Regions from separate parts of the Pseudomonas siliginis genome, predicted to be linked through region 3. Evidence: predicted binding sites of a transcription regulator. Region 3 holds the regulator's gene; each other region holds the start of a gene.
The links. The regulator FliA, encoded in region 3, starts transcription of late flagellar genes. The targets are predictions, from matches to a motif close to CTAAAGTTTNNNNNNNNNNNGCCGNTAA.

Region 1 (6,291 bases), 1.1 Mb from region 3:
CAATTCCAACCACACGTGTTCCGGCGGTGAACTGTACAGCTGCGTGGCGCGCACCAGTTGCGCCTTGAGGGCATGCGCGGCGCGTTGCAAGGCGGTGCCGACCAATGTCGCGCGATCCTTGCTGTATTTGGGCAGGATGCGCAGAACAATCTGTTTATAGCCGATGGCCAACTGAGCTTGCAGCGCCTGACACAGGTTGCTGACTTTGCGCGAACGCTCGTCGAGCATGATCGCCTGATGCAGAAAATGCCGTTCCAGATGCTGGCAGACGAAATACACCTCGGGCCGCAGCAGCTCAAGCAATTGCAGGCGATTGTCGCTGGGGGTGAGCAACAGGTTCAGTTCGCCGAGGCCTTGATACAGCAAGCGGGCGGTTTCGCCGATGTTGGCCTTGGGCAGGCCGGCGATCCAGCGCTTGAGGTCGCGCGGGCTGGCCTCGCAGAACGACAGGCGCGTTTGCGTGGGAGTCGGAGCGCGCAGCTTGGGAGAAAAGTTGGTCTGGCTCATGAGCAAAACCATAGCAGCAAATGCCGCGGTTTGCGGAAGCAGCCTCGGCTGCTTCCGCGAACAGGGTCACGCTTTTGGCAGTGCCAGGCCTTGGCCCATCTGCACGGGTGAACCGGCCACCAGCTCTTCGGCCCACTTCACCTGATCCGGGCCAAACAGCACGATCGCCGTCGAACCGAGCTTGAAGCGCCCAAGTTCCGCGCCTTTTTCCAGATGAATCGGTGCGCGTGCGGCTTCGTCGTAGCGGAAGGTTTTCAGCTCGCGCTTCGGTGGCGTGACCAGACCGGCCCACACGGTTTCGATCGAAGCGACAATCATCGCACCGACCAGCACCACGGCCATCGGCCCGCGTTCTGTATCGAAAATGCACGCCACGCGCTCGTTGCGGGCGAACAGCTCCGGGACGTTTTCGGCAGTGGTCTGGTTCACCGAAAAAATGCGGCCCGGGATGTAGACCATTTCGCGCAGGGTGCCGGCCAGCGGCATGTGCACGCGGTGGTAGTCCTTAGGCGACAGGTAAATGGTAGCGAAGTCGCCGCCCATGAACGGCGCTGCGTTGGCCGCATCCCCGCCGAGCAACTCCAGCACGCTGAAGCTGTGGCCCTTGGCCTGGAACACACGACCGTGCTCGATCGGGCCGAGCTGGCTGACCGCACCGTCGGCCGGGCTGAGGATTGCGCCCGGGGTCTCGTCCAGTGGACGCGCGCCGTCTTTCAGGGCACGCGTGAAGAAGGCGTTGAAGTGCTCGTAAGCGGTCAGGTCTTCGACCAGCGCTTGCGACATGTCCACTTGATAACGCTTGGCAAACCATTGGGTGAAGGCATTCTTGAACCAGCGCACGCGGCATTCGGCGATGCAGCCGGCCAGGCGCGACAGCAGGTGATGCGGCAGCAGGTACTGGCTGAGGATAAACAGACGCTCTTTCATTAGTTGTCCTTAAAAACCTTAAATCTCGACTGGCGTGTCAGGGTGGTTGCCCCATTCGCCCCAGGAACCGGCGTAGCCCTTGACCCGCGGATAACCGAGGGCTTTGGCCACCAGATAAGTGAAGCCCGACCGGTGATGGGTCTGGCAGTGGGTAATGATTTCCTTGTCCTTGGTGATCCCGAGGTTTTCGAGGATCTGCGGCATGTCGCTGCGGATACGCAACTGACGCGTCTGGTCCATGCCGGCAGTCCATTCGAAATTGACCGCACCGGGGATGTGGCCACCCTTGGCGGCGAGGACTTTCTCGCCGGAATATTCCAGCGGCCCACGCGCGTCCCAGATCGCCAGATCGGCGGCGCCGAGACGGCTTTGCAGGTATTCGCGGGTGGCGGTCGGTTCGTCGTGCAGGGTCAGCGACACTGGGCCACCGACGGCGGCCGGCACTTGAATCGACATGGGCATGCCGTCCGCCAGCCAGGCCGGAAGACCACCGTCTATATAGTGGTACTTGTCGTGGCCAATGACATCGAGCAGCCAGATGAAACGCCCGGCCCAGCCGCCGCCCTCATCGTCATACACCACGTAGACCGCGTCTTTGCGATGACCGAGCTCACCAAACAACGCTTCCAGATCGGCCTTCGCCGGCATCAGCCCGGGGGCCGGTGGCTGGCCGAGCTGGGTGCGTTTCGGGTCGACAAAACGTGCGCCGGGCAAGTGACCTTCGGCATACCGGGCAGGGCTGGTCAGGTCCACCAGGATCAGTTCCGGGGACTCCAGACGCGGCAGCAGGTCGCTCGGCTCGATGACAAGCGGCAAGCCAGAGAAGTCAGACATGTGAGGTCTCCAGAGCACAAAGGGGAGGATTGTAGCGCAGGCTCATTGGCCACGGCTGCTAAAGCTGTGCAGGGCTTTTTCGATGCACTGCGCGGTTTTGCCGAAGGCTTGCACAGTGATGTCGGCGAAGGGGCCGCCGCCCTGATCGGCAACGACGATCATGATCACCCGACCATTGTTGACCAATGAACGCAGAAACAGATGTTCGCCACGAAACAGCGTGCGCAGGCTCGCCGGTAACAAGGCCGAGAATTGTGCGTTGTTCTCCGGCGTGATCCGCACCTGTGCCTGCTGAGCGAGCAGGCGTTGCAGGACTTTGCTCTGGCTGACGACAAAACTCAGCGCCGCCGCATCCTTCGGCAAACCGGCGGTCTGGTGTACGCGCAGGGTCGAGTGCGTGCGGTCGGCCATCAGAATCATCACCCGGCGCATGCCGCTGGCCACCAGTGCCTCGCGGGCGGCGACGGTCAGGCTCATGGCATTGGTGAAGCGGCTGGGTTCGGCGAGCAGTTCGGCGCATTGCCGACGCCACTGGCCCAAGTCATCCGCATTCGGCGCTGCTGCCGGGAGCATGCCGGCCGGCAAGCGACGAGTGCCCCACGGCCAGATCAGCGAAACCGCCGGGTGCCACAAATCGGGCATCGCATGCTGACGCGCGCTGTTCGCCGCTTGCTGGTGCAACTGTTGCTGCACTTCGTCCATGGAAATCTGCAGATAGAGGCTGGTCAGGTACTGCCAGCGCTTGCTGTGCGGACTGTCCCAGGCCTGTTGCGCCGACAGCGCCAGCCCATTGGCCAGCAGCACGGTATTCGCCGGCTGGTTGAGCCAGCGGCGCAATGTCGGGTCATCGTCGAGGCGATTCTGCTGGCGCAGCGGGTGTTCACTGTCGCGGGCGATGCGCAGCACTTTGACCAGTTCGCGTTGTTCGCTGAGCAGCAATTTGTAGCCTTGCTCGACCCAGATCGGCAGATGCCAGGCGTGGACCAGTGCCTCGGCGATCTTCAACAGGCGCACGCCGAACAATTGCTTTTCGACCACACGTGCCGACTCGCCCTTGTGGATCACGCGCAGTTCCCACTCCTCGAGCAACTGCGGATACGTCAGTGCCAAGGGCCACAGCGGCGACAAAAACAGCAAGCTGCCCCAATGAATGTCCTGCCACAGCCGCGCGAGGCGACTGGCAAAAAAACCGTTGGCCTGTTGTGTCGCGTGTTGGCTGATCAGTTGCAATTGGCGCAAAGCCTTGGGGATTTGCCGGTGCGGTTCGGCGGGCAGGCGCGCGAGCAATTCTTCGGTGCGGGCAAGGCCCAGGCGATTGATTGCCACCTCAAGATTTTCCGCCGGCGCGGCCATGGTGCCGTGGGTGTGACGATTCGCCTCACGGATGACGCTCAAGGCCAGCGCCGGGCTGTCCTGCATCAGATCGGCGATGTCGCGCAGCGAGCTGCGATTGTCGCGGATCGCCCGGCAGACTTTGTCGTGAGCCTCTTGTGGTACGGGCAGGCGGACGCTGTCGAGCAGCTTGACCCAAGCCTGGAGCGTGGTCGGTATTACCGATGGAATGTTCGTTTCATTAGCCATGTCTGGACGAGATCTTCACTGACTGTAGACGCGCCCGGCATGGGCTAAATTGGCTTTTCGCCTGAACTGGCTATAGTCTGGCGCAGTTTTGCCGATAAGTAGAAGAAGAGATTTTTTAACTTCCGAATATGACCTTGAACCCGACTTAAACAAGTACCTTCTACCTATGGCTAAAATTATCGGCATCATCGTCGTATTCGCGAGCGTGCTCGGCGGATACGTGCTCTCCCACGGCAAGATTGCCGCTCTGATCCAGCCCTTCGAGGTGATGATCATCGGCGGTGCGGCCCTCGGCGCATTTCTCCAGGCCAACCCCGGTTACATGACGATGCACGTGCTCAAGAAATCCCTGAGCATGTTCGGTTCGCGCTTCACCCACACCTTCTACCTGGAAGTGCTCGGGCTGATCTACGAAATCCTCAACAAGAGCCGCCGTGAAGGCATGATGGCGATCGAAGGCGACATCGAAGATGCCGCCGCGAGCCCGATCTTCGCCAAGTACCCGGCGGTGCTCAAGGATGAACGCATGACCGCGTTCGTCTGCGATTACCTGCGCATCATGTCCTCCGGCAACATGGCTCCGCACGAACTGGAAGGCCTGTTCGACATGGAACTGTACAGCCTCAAGGAAGACCTCGAGCACCCATCGCACGCGGTCAACGGCATCGCCGACGGCATGCCCGGTTTCGGTATCGTTGCGGCGGTACTCGGTATCGTGGTGACCATGGCCTCGCTGGGCGAGGGCGACCAGGCGTCGATCGGTCTGCACGTGGGTGCGGCACTGGTCGGTACCTTCTTCGGTATTCTCGCGGCCTACGGTTTCTTCGGTCCGCTGGCGCATTCCCTGGCCCACGATGCCAAGGAAGAGCTCAACGTCTACGAAGCCATCAAGGCCTCGCTGGTGGCTTCGGCGTCCGGCATGCCGCCGTCGCTGGCGGTCGAGTTCGGGCGCAAGGTTCTGTACCCGGCGCACCGTCCAAGCTTCGCCGAGCTGGAACAAGCGGTTCGCGGTCGCTAAGTCATGGAAAATAATCAGCCGATCATCGTCAAGCGCGTCAAGCGCATTGCCGCCGGGCACCACGGCGGGGCGTGGAAAATCGCCTTCGCCGACTTCGCCACGGCGATGATGGCGTTCTTCCTCGTGCTGTGGCTGCTGTCCACCGCTACGCCGGAACAGAAGATCGCCATCGCCGGTTATTTCAAGGACCCGGTCGGCTTCTCCGAAAGCGGCACGCCGTACATCATCGACTTGGGTGGCACGCCGACCCTGGCGCCGGAAAACACCCTCAACCCGGAAGTGAAGTCGCAGCCGCAACCGGACAAGGTCACGGTCGACACCGATCAGGTTGAAGGCATGGCCGAGCAAGTCGAGAAGGAGCGTCTCGAGCTGCTGTTGCAAGAACTGCAGAACAAGGTCGACGAGAACCCGCAACTGCAGAAGTTCAAGGATCAGATCCTCTTCGAAATCACCCCGAACGGCTTGCGCATCCAGATCATGGACGCCGAGAACCGGCCGATGTTCGACTCCGGGTCCGCACGCCTGAAACCGTACTTTGAAGACATCCTGCTGGCCATGGCCGACACCATCAAAGCGGTGCCGAACAAGATCAGCATCAGCGGCCACACCGACGCCAAGCCGTACATTGGCACTGGCGACTACGGCAACTGGGAGCTCTCGGCCAACCGCGCCAACGCGGCTCGCCGTGCCCTGGTCGCGGGCAGCTATCCGGATGCGCAGGTGGCGCGGGTGGTCGGTTATGCCTCGTCGGCGTTGTTCGATCGGGAAAATCCGTTCAACCCGGTCAACCGCCGGATCGACATTGTCGTACTGACCAAAAAAGCCCAGGCCGCCATCGAAGGTGCGCAGGGGCCTGAGGCAGCGAAACCGGCGGATCAGGGGCAGAACGGTGCTGCTCCGGCAGCCCCGGTTGATCCGAATGCGTTGCCGGCGGACAAACAGCCAGTGCCGGCTCACGAGTTGCGCGAGCGGTTGAATCTGTTTGACGATGCGGCGCCGAAACCGGCTGAGCCGGGTGGGGCGGCGCCTGCGCCGAAGCAGTGAGTGAAAAAAAGCCGACAGTGATGTCGGCTTTTTTGTGGCTATCACAGGCCGGCACAGTCTCAGAATCCCCGACGAATCCGGTTCTTCAGCTGTTCATGAAACATCTCTGCATCGCGCTTGTAAGCCCCTTTGACCGATTCGCTGATCGAATCCAGCGCCATCGACCGCTTGTTCGACACCTCATCACGATACGCATCGATAAAGAAATCCAGATCGCTGGCCGTGCTCAGCTTCGGCCATTTGTCCAGATAGATCGGCAGTTGCGCAGGTCCGGTCTTGAACGTACAGATCCGCCGATTGCTGATCGTCGCCTCGCCAATTTCGAACGGCACCCACCACGACAGTGCAGTTGTCTCCGACACCACCGCCAGCAGATGCGT
Region 2 (6,291 bases), 2.7 Mb from region 3:
ATTCGCCGTGCCGGATAATCTGGCCTTGCCGTGTACCTTGCACGCCGCGCTTGAGCGTCTGAAACGTAGCCAGTTGGCGAGGGAACTGTTCGGGTCGGAGTTCATCGAAGGCTACATCGCTTCGAAGACCATGGAGTTGACCAGCTTCTTTGATGAAATCACTCCCTGGGAGCGCCGTGTACTGGCCGCCCAGGCCTGACGTATCGCTGCTGCCGGGCTGTCGATCTGACCGCCCGGTATTTACTGCAAGGAGCCGCTCGGAACGCCGATGCGCCAAATCTGGAAATCCTTTCGAGCGCTGTATTTCGCCTCGCTGATGATGTTGATCGGCTCAGGCCTTCTTTCTACTTATCTGGCTTTGCGTCTGGCCGCCGACAATGTCGACGGGCTGTGGGTCGGTGCGCTGATGGCGGCCAACTATTTCGGTCTGGTGCTGGGCGGCAAGATCGGCCATCGCCTGATCGCCCGGGTCGGGCATATCCGTGCCTACTCGGCGTGTGCCGGGATCGTCGGCGCGGCGGTGCTCGGTCATGGTCTGGTGGACTGGCTGCCGGCGTGGCTGGTGCTGCGGACGATCGTCGGTCTGGGCATGATGTGTCAGTACATGGTCATCGAGAGCTGGCTCAACGAGCAGGCCGATGCCAATCAGCGTGGCCTGGTGTTCAGCGGTTACATGATCGCCTCTTATCTGGGCCTGGTGCTGGGCCAGCTGATTCTGGTCATGCATCCCGGCCTCGGGCTGGAACTGCTGATGCTGGTGGCGCTGTGCTTTGCCCTGTGCCTGGTGCCCGTGACGCTGACTCGACGGATTCACCCGGCGCCTCTGCACCCCGCGCCGATGGAGCCGCGCTTCTTTATCAAACGTGTGCCGCAATCGCTGAGCACGGTGCTCGGCGCCGGTTTGATCATCGGTTCGTTCTACGGTCTGGCGCCGCTGTACGCCTCGCAACAGGGGCTGACGACCGAGCAGGTCGGTCTGTTCATGGGTAGCTGCATTTTTGCCGGCTTGCTGGTGCAGTGGCCGTTGGGCTGGTTGTCCGACCGTTATGACCGCGCATTGCTGATTCGCTGCTTTGCCGGGTTTCTGGCGGTGGCGGCGTTGCCGTTGGCGATCATGCCGCAGGTGCCGCTGGAGGTGCTGTTCGTCGTCGGCTTCTTCTGTTCGCTGGTGCAATTCTGCCTGTATCCGCTGGCGGTGGCGTTTTCCAACGACCACGTCGAAGGCGATCGCCGGGTGTCGCTGACCGCCATGCTGCTGGTGACTTATGGTGTTGGTGCGAGCATCGGGCCGCTGCTGGCGGGTGTGCTGATGAAGTTTCTCGGCAGTCAGAGCCTGTATGCGTTCTTCAGTTTCTTCGCGTTGGTGCTGGTCTGGCGGATTCGTCCGAAAGCAGTGACCAACCTGCACCAGGTCGACGACGCACCGCTGCATCACGTGGCAATGCCGGACAGCATGTCGAGCTCGCCGCTGGTGGCGGCGCTTGACCCGCGTGTCGATGAGCAGGTGGTGCAGGAGCAGATGGTCCAGGACCCGGCGCCGGTCACTCCTGAGCCTGAGCCCGAAGCGCAGCCGGAAGCAGTCGTTGAAACCGAACTGGACAGCGGCAATGACGACAAGCCTGCGCCGGATATCAGTGGTGGCAGGCCCTGAGCCGAAGATAAACACCGGCGCATAAAAAAGGGCAGTCCCGCACAGGACTGCCCTTTTTATTGGTCGCTGCGACTCAGAGATCGTCTTTGTCGAAACGCCGTGCTTCACGCTGCAACTGGTAAACGAAACGCTCGACGTTGCGCGCAGCCTGGCCACTGATGTTGTGGAAGCGCAGACCGGCGAAGGTGATGTTGAGTTTTTCTTCGAAGTGCAGGTAGCGCAGCTCGACCGATGTTGGCTGATTGCCGAACAGCGGCGGGGCGATCAGGCGGTCGTAGACCTGGCCCAGTTGCAGGCGGTCAGTGATGTCGCCTTCGAAGCGGAATTTGCAGCCGGTGGCGGAGATGTCCAGCAGCTTGCCGTGCAGAGGAACCTTGAGCTTTTCGCCGCCCAGTTCAACGCTGACCAGGTCGGTGAGTTTCAACGCAGCGCGGAAGGCGTTGCGGCGCTGGTGGTAGACCACTTCGCTCGGCAGGTCGCCGGTGTAGAAACGGTCGCCGTCGGATTCTTCGATGTTCAGTGTGCCGTTGCATTCCCAGGCGATGCGCACGCCGTCATGAAAGCCTTCGACCTTGAACGGCTCGCCCGCTTGCAGGAAGCGCTCGCCATCGCGCGGGATCATTTCGTCCAGGGCGATCGTCGCGGTTTCGCGGTCGACCTTGATCAGGTAACTCTGAAAGCGCTGGCTGCGTTCATGGAAGGTGATGATCAGCGGATCGTGGCTGTCTTGCAGCTGGCGCAGGTTGCTGGAGATTTCCAGTGGCGTGGTGAGCACCTTCGGAGGCTGCGGAGCATCATCCGCGCTTAGGGTGTTGGACACGGTTCTTCAATCTCCAGACAAAATAAGACGACTGGCCAGTATTTTGCCAGCATGTTGCGCAGGTGGATAGTGCAGGGTCAGCGAATGGCTCATGCCTGGCTGAGCGTTCGCGGCTTGACCGGTTTGGCAAAGGTGCCGCTGGCGTCGTACAACGCTGGCGGCTCACCGCCGGTGAGGATCTTCAGCTGATTGGCCGTGGTCGCCTGCTGGATCTGGATCGACTGGCCATTCTTGACGTTGGCAGCCTGGCACTGGGCGATCAGCGCGGTCAGGGCGTCGCCCTGGGTCAGCAACTGTTCGCCAATGCTCGAGTGACTGGCCAGTTGCTCAAGACCTGTGCGATCGGTCGGCAGGTTGAGGCTGGCGAGGATTTCGCTGCGCTTGCGGCCATGCTGCTCGAGCAGAATGATCAACGCTTGCTTGGTCGCCAGAATTTCTTCCAGCAACGGCATGTCGCGACCATGCAAAGCGAGGGATTCGGTTTGCAATAACTCCAGCAATTGTTGCGCTGGAGCAAAGTCGTCGTTGATCAGTTGCAATAAGTTAGTGTCGTGCATGGCTGGCCTTGGGGTTTAAGCGTCCAAAAGCCTGGCGCCGGCAAAAGCCTAGCGCTGGGCTTCGAAGTTGAGCAGTTTGCTGGCTACACGGTTGCTGTCGACTTTATAGCTGCCATCGGCAATCGCGGCTTTCAACTCGGCCACACGGGCTTTGTCGACAGCAGGCTGATCGCGCAGCTTGTCAGTGACCTTCTGCAACTGTTGAGCCTCATTGCTGAGGTGTACCGACTCCCCGCTTTTGGCGACATTGGCCTGTTCGGCCTGGGTATTCAGCGGCGCGGAGGGGCTGTTTTCAGCGCTTTCCTTGGCGTTGCTGGTACGTGTGCTGCCGGTTAGTGACGAGGAACTGTTCAATCGGTTGAAATCGATAACCATGATAAAAAACCTCTGGGAATTTGGACGCTTGCCATGTTTTCGGCTATCCCCTGAAAAACTTTAGGCCCAATCAACCATAAGCTTGCATGCGCCGTTGCGAGACCTGCTGCGGCACAGTTTAGGGAAGCGACGGGATCGGCGCCAGTTTTCTCCACGAGGCTTTTACATGGCCACTTCGACCTGTCCCGGCGCAATCACCTGCGCCTTGATAACTCTCTGAGAATTAAGGTTTTTTACTCGAATCTGTTCTTTCATGCCGCCATTGGAGAGCGCTTCACCCGGCATGCGTACGGCAAGGGTGCCGCTGCGCGCAGTGATCACCACCTGGTCACCCTTGCGCACCACTTCGGCCTGTTCCAGATGCACCAGGGTGATGACCTGATCGGCGACCGTTGGTCGGGTAAGTTTCTGCCCGATCGCTTCGTCGACCGAGGTCAGGAAACCCTGGTTGATCGTGCTGACGTCGCGCTCGCGCAAGGTCACATCCTGCGGCTCGATAATGCCGGCGCGTTTCAGCGGACGAGTGGTCGTCACGATCTCGCGAAACAGGCGGACTTGAGCGGGTACGAACACCGTCCAGGGCGAACTGCCTTCGCAGCGAACCTTCACCGTAACGCGGCCCAGCGGGCGTGCCGGGCTCTCCAGCGTGGCTGTCAATTCCTTGTCGCACATGGGCATGCGCATGCGCGGGTCGAGCTGGTTGACTTCGATTTCGTAGCGGCCTTCGGTTTGACTGGAAGCCAAATAGTCTTCTACGGTGAATTCAAGAAAGCCCTGAGTCACGCCGATAAGCATATCAGGCAAGGTAACCGCATCTGCATGGGCAGGACTGCCAGCAAGCAAGCAGCAAACGGCGGACACCGCGCAAAGCCCTTTGCGAAGGGAGGATGTCAGGCGTCGGGAAAATGTCGTTTGAGCGTTCATACGAGTTAAAAAGCAAGCGCCGTGCCGTTTAGCAATGAATGTGCGTCGCAACAACACTTGGCGTTGGTGTAGGAGTCTGGGCATGGCTGGTGTAATGGATTCGGTGAACCAGCGCACGCAACTGGTAGGGCAGAATCGCCTCGAGCTGCTGTTGTTCCGTCTCGACGGGCCGCAGCTCTACGGGATCAACGTGTTCAAGGTACGGGAAGTGTTGCAGTGCCCGTCCCTGACGTTGATGCCCAAATCCAGTCCTGTCGTGTGCGGGGTAGCGAATATACGGGGAGCGACCATTCCGATCCTGGATCTGGCAATGGCAACGGGCTCCGGTGCGTTGAAAGACAAGAACAGTCCGTTCGTGATCATCACGGAGTACAACACCAAGACCCAGGGTTTCCTGGTCCGCTCGGTGGAGCGCATCGTCAACATGAACTGGGAAGAGATCCATCCGCCACCCAAGGGTACCGGCCGCGATCACTACCTGACCGCTGTGACGCGGGTTGACAATCAGTTGGTCGAAATCATCGACGTCGAGAAGGTGCTGGCCGAAGTGGCGCCGACGCCGGAAGCGATTTCGGTGGGCGTGGTCGATGTCGAGACGCAGACCAAGGCGTTGTCGCTGCGGGTGCTGACGGTCGATGACTCGTCGGTGGCGCGCAAGCAGGTCACGCGTTGTCTGCAGACCATCGGTGTCGAAGTGGTGGCGCTGAACGACGGCAAGCAGGCGCTGGATTACCTGCGCAAGCTGGTCGACGAGGGCAAGAAGCCGGAAGAAGAGTTCCTGATGATGATTTCCGACATCGAGATGCCGGAGATGGACGGGTACACCCTGACGGCGGAAATCCGCGGCGACGCACGCATGCAAAAGCTCCATATCATCCTGCATACTTCGTTGTCGGGGGTATTCAATCAGGCGATGGTGAAGAAAGTCGGTGCTGATGACTTCCTGGCCAAATTCCGTCCTGATGACCTCGCATCCCGGGTAGTCGACCGGATCAAAGCAGCAGATATCAGCTAGGGGCCTTCTGCCCCTGGCGGTCAACACGATTTAAGAGGCGGCATCATTGTCTACGGGTAATTTGGATTTCGAACAGTTCCGGGTCTTCCTGGAAAAAGCCTGTGGCATTCTGCTCGGTGAAAACAAGCAGTATCTGGTCTCGAGCCGTCTCAACAAACTGATGGAGCAGCAAGGCATCAAGTCCCTGGGTGAGCTGGTACAGCGCATCCAGACCCAGCCGCGCAGCGGTTTGCGCGAGCAGGTGGTCGATGCCATGACGACCAACGAAACCCTGTGGTTTCGCGACACCTATCCGTTTGAAGTCTTGAAGAACAAGGTACTGCCGGAAGCGATCAAGGCCAGCCCCAACCAGCGTCTGCGGATCTGGTCGGCGGCCTGCTCGTCGGGACAGGAACCGTACTCGCTGTCGATGTCGATCGACGAGTTCGAGCGCAGCAACCTGGGTCAGTTGAAGATGGGTGTGCAGATCGTTGCCACCGATCTGTCGGGCCTGATGCTCAACAACTGCAAGACCGGCGAGTACGACAGCCTGGCCATCGGTCGCGGTCTGTCGCCGGAACGCCTGCAACGCTACTTCGACCCGAAAGGGCCGGGGCGCTGGGTGGTCAAGGCGCCGATCAAGAGCCGGGTGGAATTCCGCTCGTTCAACCTGCTCGACAGCTATGCGGCGCTGGGCAAGTTCGACATCGTGTTCTGCCGCAACGTGCTGATCTACTTCTCTGCCGAAGTGAAGAAGGACATCCTGTTGCGCATTCACAGCACGTTGAAGCCGGGTGGGTACCTGTTCCTTGGCGCTTCGGAAGCGTTGAACGGATTGCCGGATCATTACCAGATGGTTCAGTGCAGCCCGGGGATTATCTACAAGGCGAAATAAGCGGTTTGCGCTGATACAAAAACGGGAGGCCCGCAAAGGCCTCCTTTTTTTATGCCCGAATTCTTTTCCACGAAC
Region 3 (6,291 bases):
ATAACAAATCGTCCACATCGTCCTGACCGGACACAACGTCTTCTCGTTTATCGGCATGAATCTGCGGACCTTCACCCTGCGAGAGATGTTTTTGTGGATCTTTTTCAGCAAGCATTGCGGCGCGGTCATGTTCGATGCCCGCAAAGCGGTCGACCTGACTGGCCATGAGCACGAGTTTGAGCAGATTGCTTTCGACTTCGGTGACCAGTTGGGTCACACGCTTGATCACTTGACCTGTGAGGTCCTGGTAATCCTGAGCCAGCAGGATGTCGTTGAGGTTGCTCGACACCGCACGGTTGTCCGTGCTGCTGCGTGACAGAAAACCGTCGACCCGGCGCGCCAGTTCACGGAACTCTTCAGCCCCGACCTCGCGACGCATGAAGCGGCCCCAATCGGCGCTCAACGTCTGCGCTTCATCAGCGAGACTGTTGACCACCGGCGTGGCGCTTTCCACCAGATCCATGGTGCGGTTGGCCGCGGCTTCCGTCAGCTTGACCACATAGCCCAGGCGTTCGGTGGCGTCGGTGATTTGCGACACTTCCTCGGCCTGCGGCATGTGCGGATCGATCTGGAAATTGACGATCGCACTGTGCAGTTCACGTGTGAGCTTGCCCACTTCCTGATACAGGCCGCGGTCACGGGTCTGATTGAGCTCATGGATCAGTTGCACCGCGTCGCCGAACTTGCCTTTTTCAAGGCTCTCGACCAGTTCGACCGCGTGTTTTTTCAGGGTCGATTCGAAATCGCCCTGTGATGATTCGTTATGCTCCATAGCTCCCCCGCGCATTCATCAGCCGATGCGTTCGAAAATCTTCTCGATTTTGTCTTTCAACGCTTGAGCCGTGAAAGGTTTGACTACGTAACCGTTCACACCGGCCTGAGCGGCCTCGATGATCTGCTCGCGCTTGGCTTCAGCAGTCACCATCAACACCGGGAGGTGCTTGAGTTTTTCATCGGCGCGCACGTGACGCAGCAGGTCGATACCGGTCATGCCCGGCATGTTCCAGTCCGTTACCAGAAAGTCGATGCTGCCGCTGTTGAGCACCGGAATGGCAGTGGTGCCATCGTCGGCCTCGACGGTGTTGGTGAACCCAAGATCGCGCAGCAGGTTCTTGATGATCCGCCGCATCGTTGAGAAGTCATCAACGATGAGGATTTTCATGTCTTTGTTCAATTCGACCTCCAAGCAGTCTTAAACGCGCCCAGCACCTGGACGCGCCACTTCAATCAATCGGCGCAGCACTTAAAGTTTGTCTGGAGCACAACGGATCGAGACCGGCGCCGTTCATCACCGCACCAGCCTCGTTTCGCAGTGTCCCCACACTGCCTTCAGCGCGCTCGCCACTCCCCCAAACGCCCCCGCAGACGGGCCGCGCACTGGCTGTGTAACTGGCTGACCCGCGATTCACTGACGCCAAGGACTTCACCGATCTCCTTGAGGTTCAGCTCTTCGTCGTAGTACAGCGCCAACACCAGTCGCTCACGCTCCGGCAAATTGGCAATCGCGTCCGCCAGCGCCGCCTGAAAGCGTTCATCTTCCAGATCGCGTGACGGCTCCATATGAGCACTGGCGCCATCCTCGTGCAGCCCTTCGTGTTCGCCGTCCTGCAACAGGTCGTCGAAACTGAACAGGCGACTGCCCAAGGTGTCATTCAGAATCCCGTAGTAATCGTCGAGACTCAATTGGAGTTCGGCCGCAACCTCGTGATCTTTAGCGTCACGGCCGGTTTTAGCTTCAATCGAGCGAATCGCGTCGCTGACCATCCTGGTATTACGGTGAACCGAGCGTGGCGCCCAATCCCCTTTGCGCACTTCATCGAGCATCGCGCCGCGGATTCGAATGCCCGCGTACGTTTCGAAACTGGCGCCTTTGCTGGCGTCGTATTTGGTCGAGACTTCCAGCAAACCGATCATCCCGGCCTGGATCAGGTCTTCGACCTGCACGCTGGCCGGCAGGCGCGCCAGCAAGTGATAGGCAATGCGCTTGACCAGCGGCGCGTAGCGCTCGATCAATTCGTATTGCGCGTCACGCGCCGACTTTTTGTAAAGATTCATGCCACTGGCGGTCATATCACAGGCCCTGCGGTTTGCTGCACGAGACGCTCGACGAAAAATTCCAGATGCCCGCGCGGGTTGGCGGGCAGCGGCCAGGTATCGACCTTCTGGGCGATGGCCTTGAAGGCCAGTGCGCACTTGGAACGGGGAAAGGCTTCGTAGACGGCGCGCTGCTTCTGCACTGCCTTGCGCACGCTTTCGTCGTATGGCACGGCGCCGACGTATTGTAGGGCGACGTCGAGGAAGCGATCCGTGACCTTGGTCAACTTGGCGAACAGGTTGCGCCCTTCCTGCGGGCTCTGCGCCATGTTGGCCAGCACGCGGAAGCGGTTCATGCCGTAATCGCGGTTGAGCAACTTGATCAGCGCGTAAGCGTCGGTGATCGAAGTCGGCTCGTCGCAGACCACCAGCAACACTTCCTGGGCGGCGCGTACGAAACTGACTACCGAGTCACCAATACCCGCAGCGGTATCGATCACCAGCACGTCGAGATTGTCGCCGATGTCGCTGAACGCCTGGATCAGGCCGGCGTGTTGCGCCGGGCTCAAGTGCACCATGCTCTGCGTGCCGGAGGCCGCCGGCACGATGCGAATCCCGCCCGGGCCTTGCAACAGCACGTCGCGCAATTCGCAACGGCCTTCGATGACGTCGGCCAGTGTGCGCTTGGGTGTCAGCCCCAGCAGAACGTCGACGTTCGCCAGGCCCAGGTCGGCGTCCAGCAGCATGACCCGACGGCCAAGCTCTGCCAGCGCCAGCGACAAGTTCACTGACACGTTAGTCTTGCCGACGCCACCTTTGCCGCCGGTCACCGCGATCACCTGTACGGGATGCATGCTGCCCATGTTATTTCTTTACCTTGTCTTGCATAGACGGAGGCCACATTACTGGCTGCGCGTTCCTGATCGGAACAATGCGTGGCAGACCATCGATGTAGGTACAAAAACTGTTCATGATTACCTCAGCCAACCTGCTTGGTCGGGCTGTGATAGATATCAGCGAACATGTCAGCCATGGCTTCTTCGCTGGGTTCTTCCTGCATTTGCACGCTGACGGCGCGGCTGACCAATTGATGACGACGCGGCAGATGCAGATCATCCGGAATCCGTGGGCCATCGGTCAGATACGCGACCGGCAATTCATGACTGATCGCCAGGCTCAACACTTCGCCGAGACTGGCCGTTTCATCCAGTTTAGTCAGGATGCAGCCGGCCAGCCCGCAACGCTTGTAACTGTGATAAGCGGCAGTTAGAACCTGTTTCTGGCTGGTGGTTGCCAGGACCAGATAATTTTTTGAGCGAATGCCACGCCCGGCCAGGCTCTCAAGCTGCATGCGCAACGCCGGATCACTGGCTTGCAGGCCGGCAGTATCGATCAAAACTACGCGTTTGCGTAGCAGTGGATCCAATGCCTGCACCAGCGACTGACCCGGATCGACGTGCGTTACCGGCACGTTGAGGATGCGCCCGAGGGTTTTCAATTGTTCCTGAGCGCCGATGCGGAAGCTGTCCATGCTTACCAGTGCAACGTTCTGCGCGCCGTACTTGAGCACATAACGCGCGGCGAGCTTGGCCAGCGTGGTGGTCTTGCCCATGCCGGCGGGGCCGACCATGGCAATCACACCGCCCTCTTCCAGCGGCTCGACTTCCGGCACGGCAATCATCCGCGCCAGGTGGGCCAACAGCATGCGCCAGGCCTGACGGGGTTCTTCGATATCGGTGATCATCGCCAACAGATCGCGCGACAGCGGGCCGGACAGGCCGATGCGCTGCAGACGGCGATACAGATTGGCCTGGGCCGGACGGCTGCCTTGCAGCTGATTCCAGGCCAGGGTGCCGAGCTGCACTTCCATCAGCTCGCGCAAGCTGTTCAATTCAAAACGCATCGAATCCAGTGCACGCGGATCGACACCCGCCGAGGCCTGCGCAGGCGCTGCGGCCGGGCGCGGCGGGGCAGCGTAGGTTGGCTCGCTCAGCGGCTCGGCAGCGGTCAGCGGCAGGCCTGCGGTCAACGGCAGCCCGGCGAACAACTGCTGATTGGTGTTGCCGTCGGCTTCGCCACGCAGGCTCAGCTCGGCCTGGGCGGTGACGATGCGCGACTGGGTCTTGCGCAGCTCGTCTTCGAGTTCCATGTTCGGAACCCGTGGCGCCAGCGCCGACAATTTGTAATCCAGAGCCGCCGTCAACTCGACGCCGCCGGCAATGCGGCGGTTGCCGATGATGGCGGCATCAGCGCCCAGCTCATCGCGAACCAGCTTCATGGCCTGACGCATATCGGCGGCGAAAAAACGCTTAACTTGCATAAACCACTACCTCAGCCGTTGGGCCCTACTGTCGCAACGATGGTCACTTGCTTGTTGTCCGGTACTTCCTGGTAGGCCAGTACATGCAGCCCTGGCACTGCGAGGCGGCCGAAACGCGAGAGCATCGCGCGAATCGGGCCTGCTACCAGCAGGATCACCGGTTGGCCTTGCATTTCCTGACGCTGGGCCGCTTCGATCAACGAACGTTGCAGCTTCTCGGCCATGCTCGGCTCCAGCAGAACGCCCTCTTCCGAGCCTTGTCCTGCCTTCTGCAGACTATTGAGCAATATCTGTTCCAACCTTGGTTCCAATGTGATTACAGGCAGCTCGGACTCAGTGCCTACAATGCTTTGGACGATTGCACGGGATACGCCGACCCGCACAGCGGCGACCAGCGCGGCGGTATCTTGACTCTTGGCAGCGTTGTTCGCGATCGCTTCGGCGATGCTGCGAATGTCGCGCACCGGCACGTGCTCGGCGAGCAGCGCTTGCAGGACCTTGAGCAACTGCGACAGCGAAACCACGCCCGGCACCAGCTCTTCCGCCAGTTTCGGCGAGCTCTTGGCCAGCAATTGCATGAGTTGCTGCACTTCCTCGTGGCCAATCAGCTCACTGGAGTGCTTGTACAGAATCTGGTTCAAGTGCGTGGCGACCACGGTGCTCGCATCGACCACGGTGTAGCCGAGCGATTGCGCCTGGGCGCGCTGGCTGATTTCGATCCACACCGCCTCCAGGCCGAAAGCCGGATCTTTGGCGTTGATACCGTTGAGCGAGCCGTAGACCTGACCCGGGTTGATCGCCAGTTCGCGATCCGGGTAGATCTCGGCCTCGGCGAGAATCACGCCCATCAGCGTCAGCCGATACGCGCTCGGCGCCAGATCGAGGTTGTCGCGGATATGCACGGTCGGCATCAGAAAGCCCAGATCCTGCGAGAGCTTCTTGCGCACACCCTTGATCCGCGCGAGCAATTGCCCACCCTGATTGCGGTCCACCAGCGGAATCAGGCGATAGCCGACTTCCAGGCCGATCATGTCGATCGGCGTCACGTCGTCCCAGCCCAGCTCTTTGGTTTCCATGGCGCGGGCCGGTGACGGCAGCAGTTCCTGCTGACGCTTGACCTCTTCCAGCGCCACGACCTTGGCAACGTTCTGCTTCTTCCAGAACAGGTAAGCGCCGCCCGCAGCCAGCGCCGCCATACTCAGGAAGGAGAAGTGCGGCATGCCCGGCACAAGGCCCATCACCGCCATCAAACCAGCGGCCACGGCCAGTGCTTTCGGCGAGGCGAACATCTGGCGATTGATCTGCTTGCCCATGTCTTCCGAGCCGGAAGCGCGGGTCACCATGATCGCCGCTGCTGTAGATAACAACAGTGATGGCAATTGCGCCACTAAACCGTCACCGATGGTCAGCAAGGCGTAAACCTTGCCCGCATCGCCGAAGCTCATGCCGTGCTGGAAGATACCCACGGCCATGCCGCCGATGAGGTTGATGAACAGAATCAGCAGGCCGGCGATGGCGTCACCACGGACAAACTTGCTGGCACCGTCCATCGAACCGTAGAACTCCGCCTCCTGGGCGACTTCCTGACGGCGCGATTTGGCCTGGTTCTGGTCAATCAAACCGGCGTTGAGGTCGGCGTCGATCGCCATTTGTTTGCCGGGCATCGCATCGAGGGTGAAGCGCGCGCTCACCTCGGAAATCCGCCCGGCACCCTTGGTCACCACGACGAAGTTGATGATCATGAGGATCGCGAAGACCACGATACCGACCACGTAGTTACCGCCGATCACCACCTCACCGAACGCCTGAATCACCTTACCAGCCGCGGCATGGCCGTCCTGACCGTGGAGCATTACCACCCGCGTCGAGGCCACGTTCAGCGCCAGTCGCAGCAACGTCGCCACCAGCAGAATCGTCGGGAACACGGCGAAATCCAG

Region 1: motA (flagellar motor stator protein MotA) is a predicted target of FliA. The motif match lies at 3,920-3,947, and genes of this name have one in related genera.
Region 2: flgM (flagellar biosynthesis anti-sigma factor FlgM) is a predicted target of FliA. The motif match lies at 3,440-3,467, and genes of this name have one in related genera.

What each region holds. Positions count from the first base shown of each region.
Region 1 is NZ_CP099598.1:597,863-604,153, forward strand. It holds gene NF676_RS03195 (cyclic-di-GMP receptor FimW-related protein) at 1-507, opposite strand, end outside; gene asd (archaetidylserine decarboxylase) at 574-1,434, opposite strand; gene rhdA (thiosulfate sulfurtransferase) at 1,453-2,268, opposite strand; gene NF676_RS03210 (HDOD domain-containing protein) at 2,311-3,849, opposite strand; gene motA (flagellar motor stator protein MotA) at 4,016-4,867, shown strand; gene motB (flagellar motor protein MotB) at 4,871-5,911, shown strand; gene NF676_RS03225 (toll/interleukin-1 receptor domain-containing protein) at 5,971-6,291, opposite strand, start outside.
Region 2 is NZ_CP099598.1:4,398,115-4,404,405, reverse strand. It holds gene NF676_RS20265 (glutamine synthetase family protein) at 1-199, shown strand, start outside; gene NF676_RS20260 (MFS transporter) at 269-1,651, shown strand; gene NF676_RS20255 (flagellar brake protein) at 1,725-2,471, opposite strand; gene NF676_RS20250 (flagella synthesis protein FlgN) at 2,561-3,028, opposite strand; gene flgM (flagellar biosynthesis anti-sigma factor FlgM) at 3,077-3,403, opposite strand; gene flgA (flagellar basal body P-ring formation chaperone FlgA) at 3,566-4,327, opposite strand; gene NF676_RS20235 (chemotaxis protein CheV) at 4,410-5,342, shown strand; gene cheR (protein-glutamate O-methyltransferase CheR) at 5,389-6,216, shown strand.
Region 3 is NZ_CP099598.1:1,720,499-1,726,789, reverse strand. It holds gene NF676_RS08175 (protein phosphatase CheZ) at 1-772, opposite strand, end outside; gene NF676_RS08170 (chemotaxis response regulator CheY) at 791-1,162, opposite strand; gene fliA (RNA polymerase sigma factor FliA) at 1,330-2,070, opposite strand; gene fleN (flagellar synthesis regulator FleN) at 2,067-2,897, opposite strand; gene flhF (flagellar biosynthesis GTPase FlhF) at 3,014-4,354, opposite strand; gene flhA (flagellar biosynthesis protein FlhA) at 4,366-6,291, opposite strand, start outside.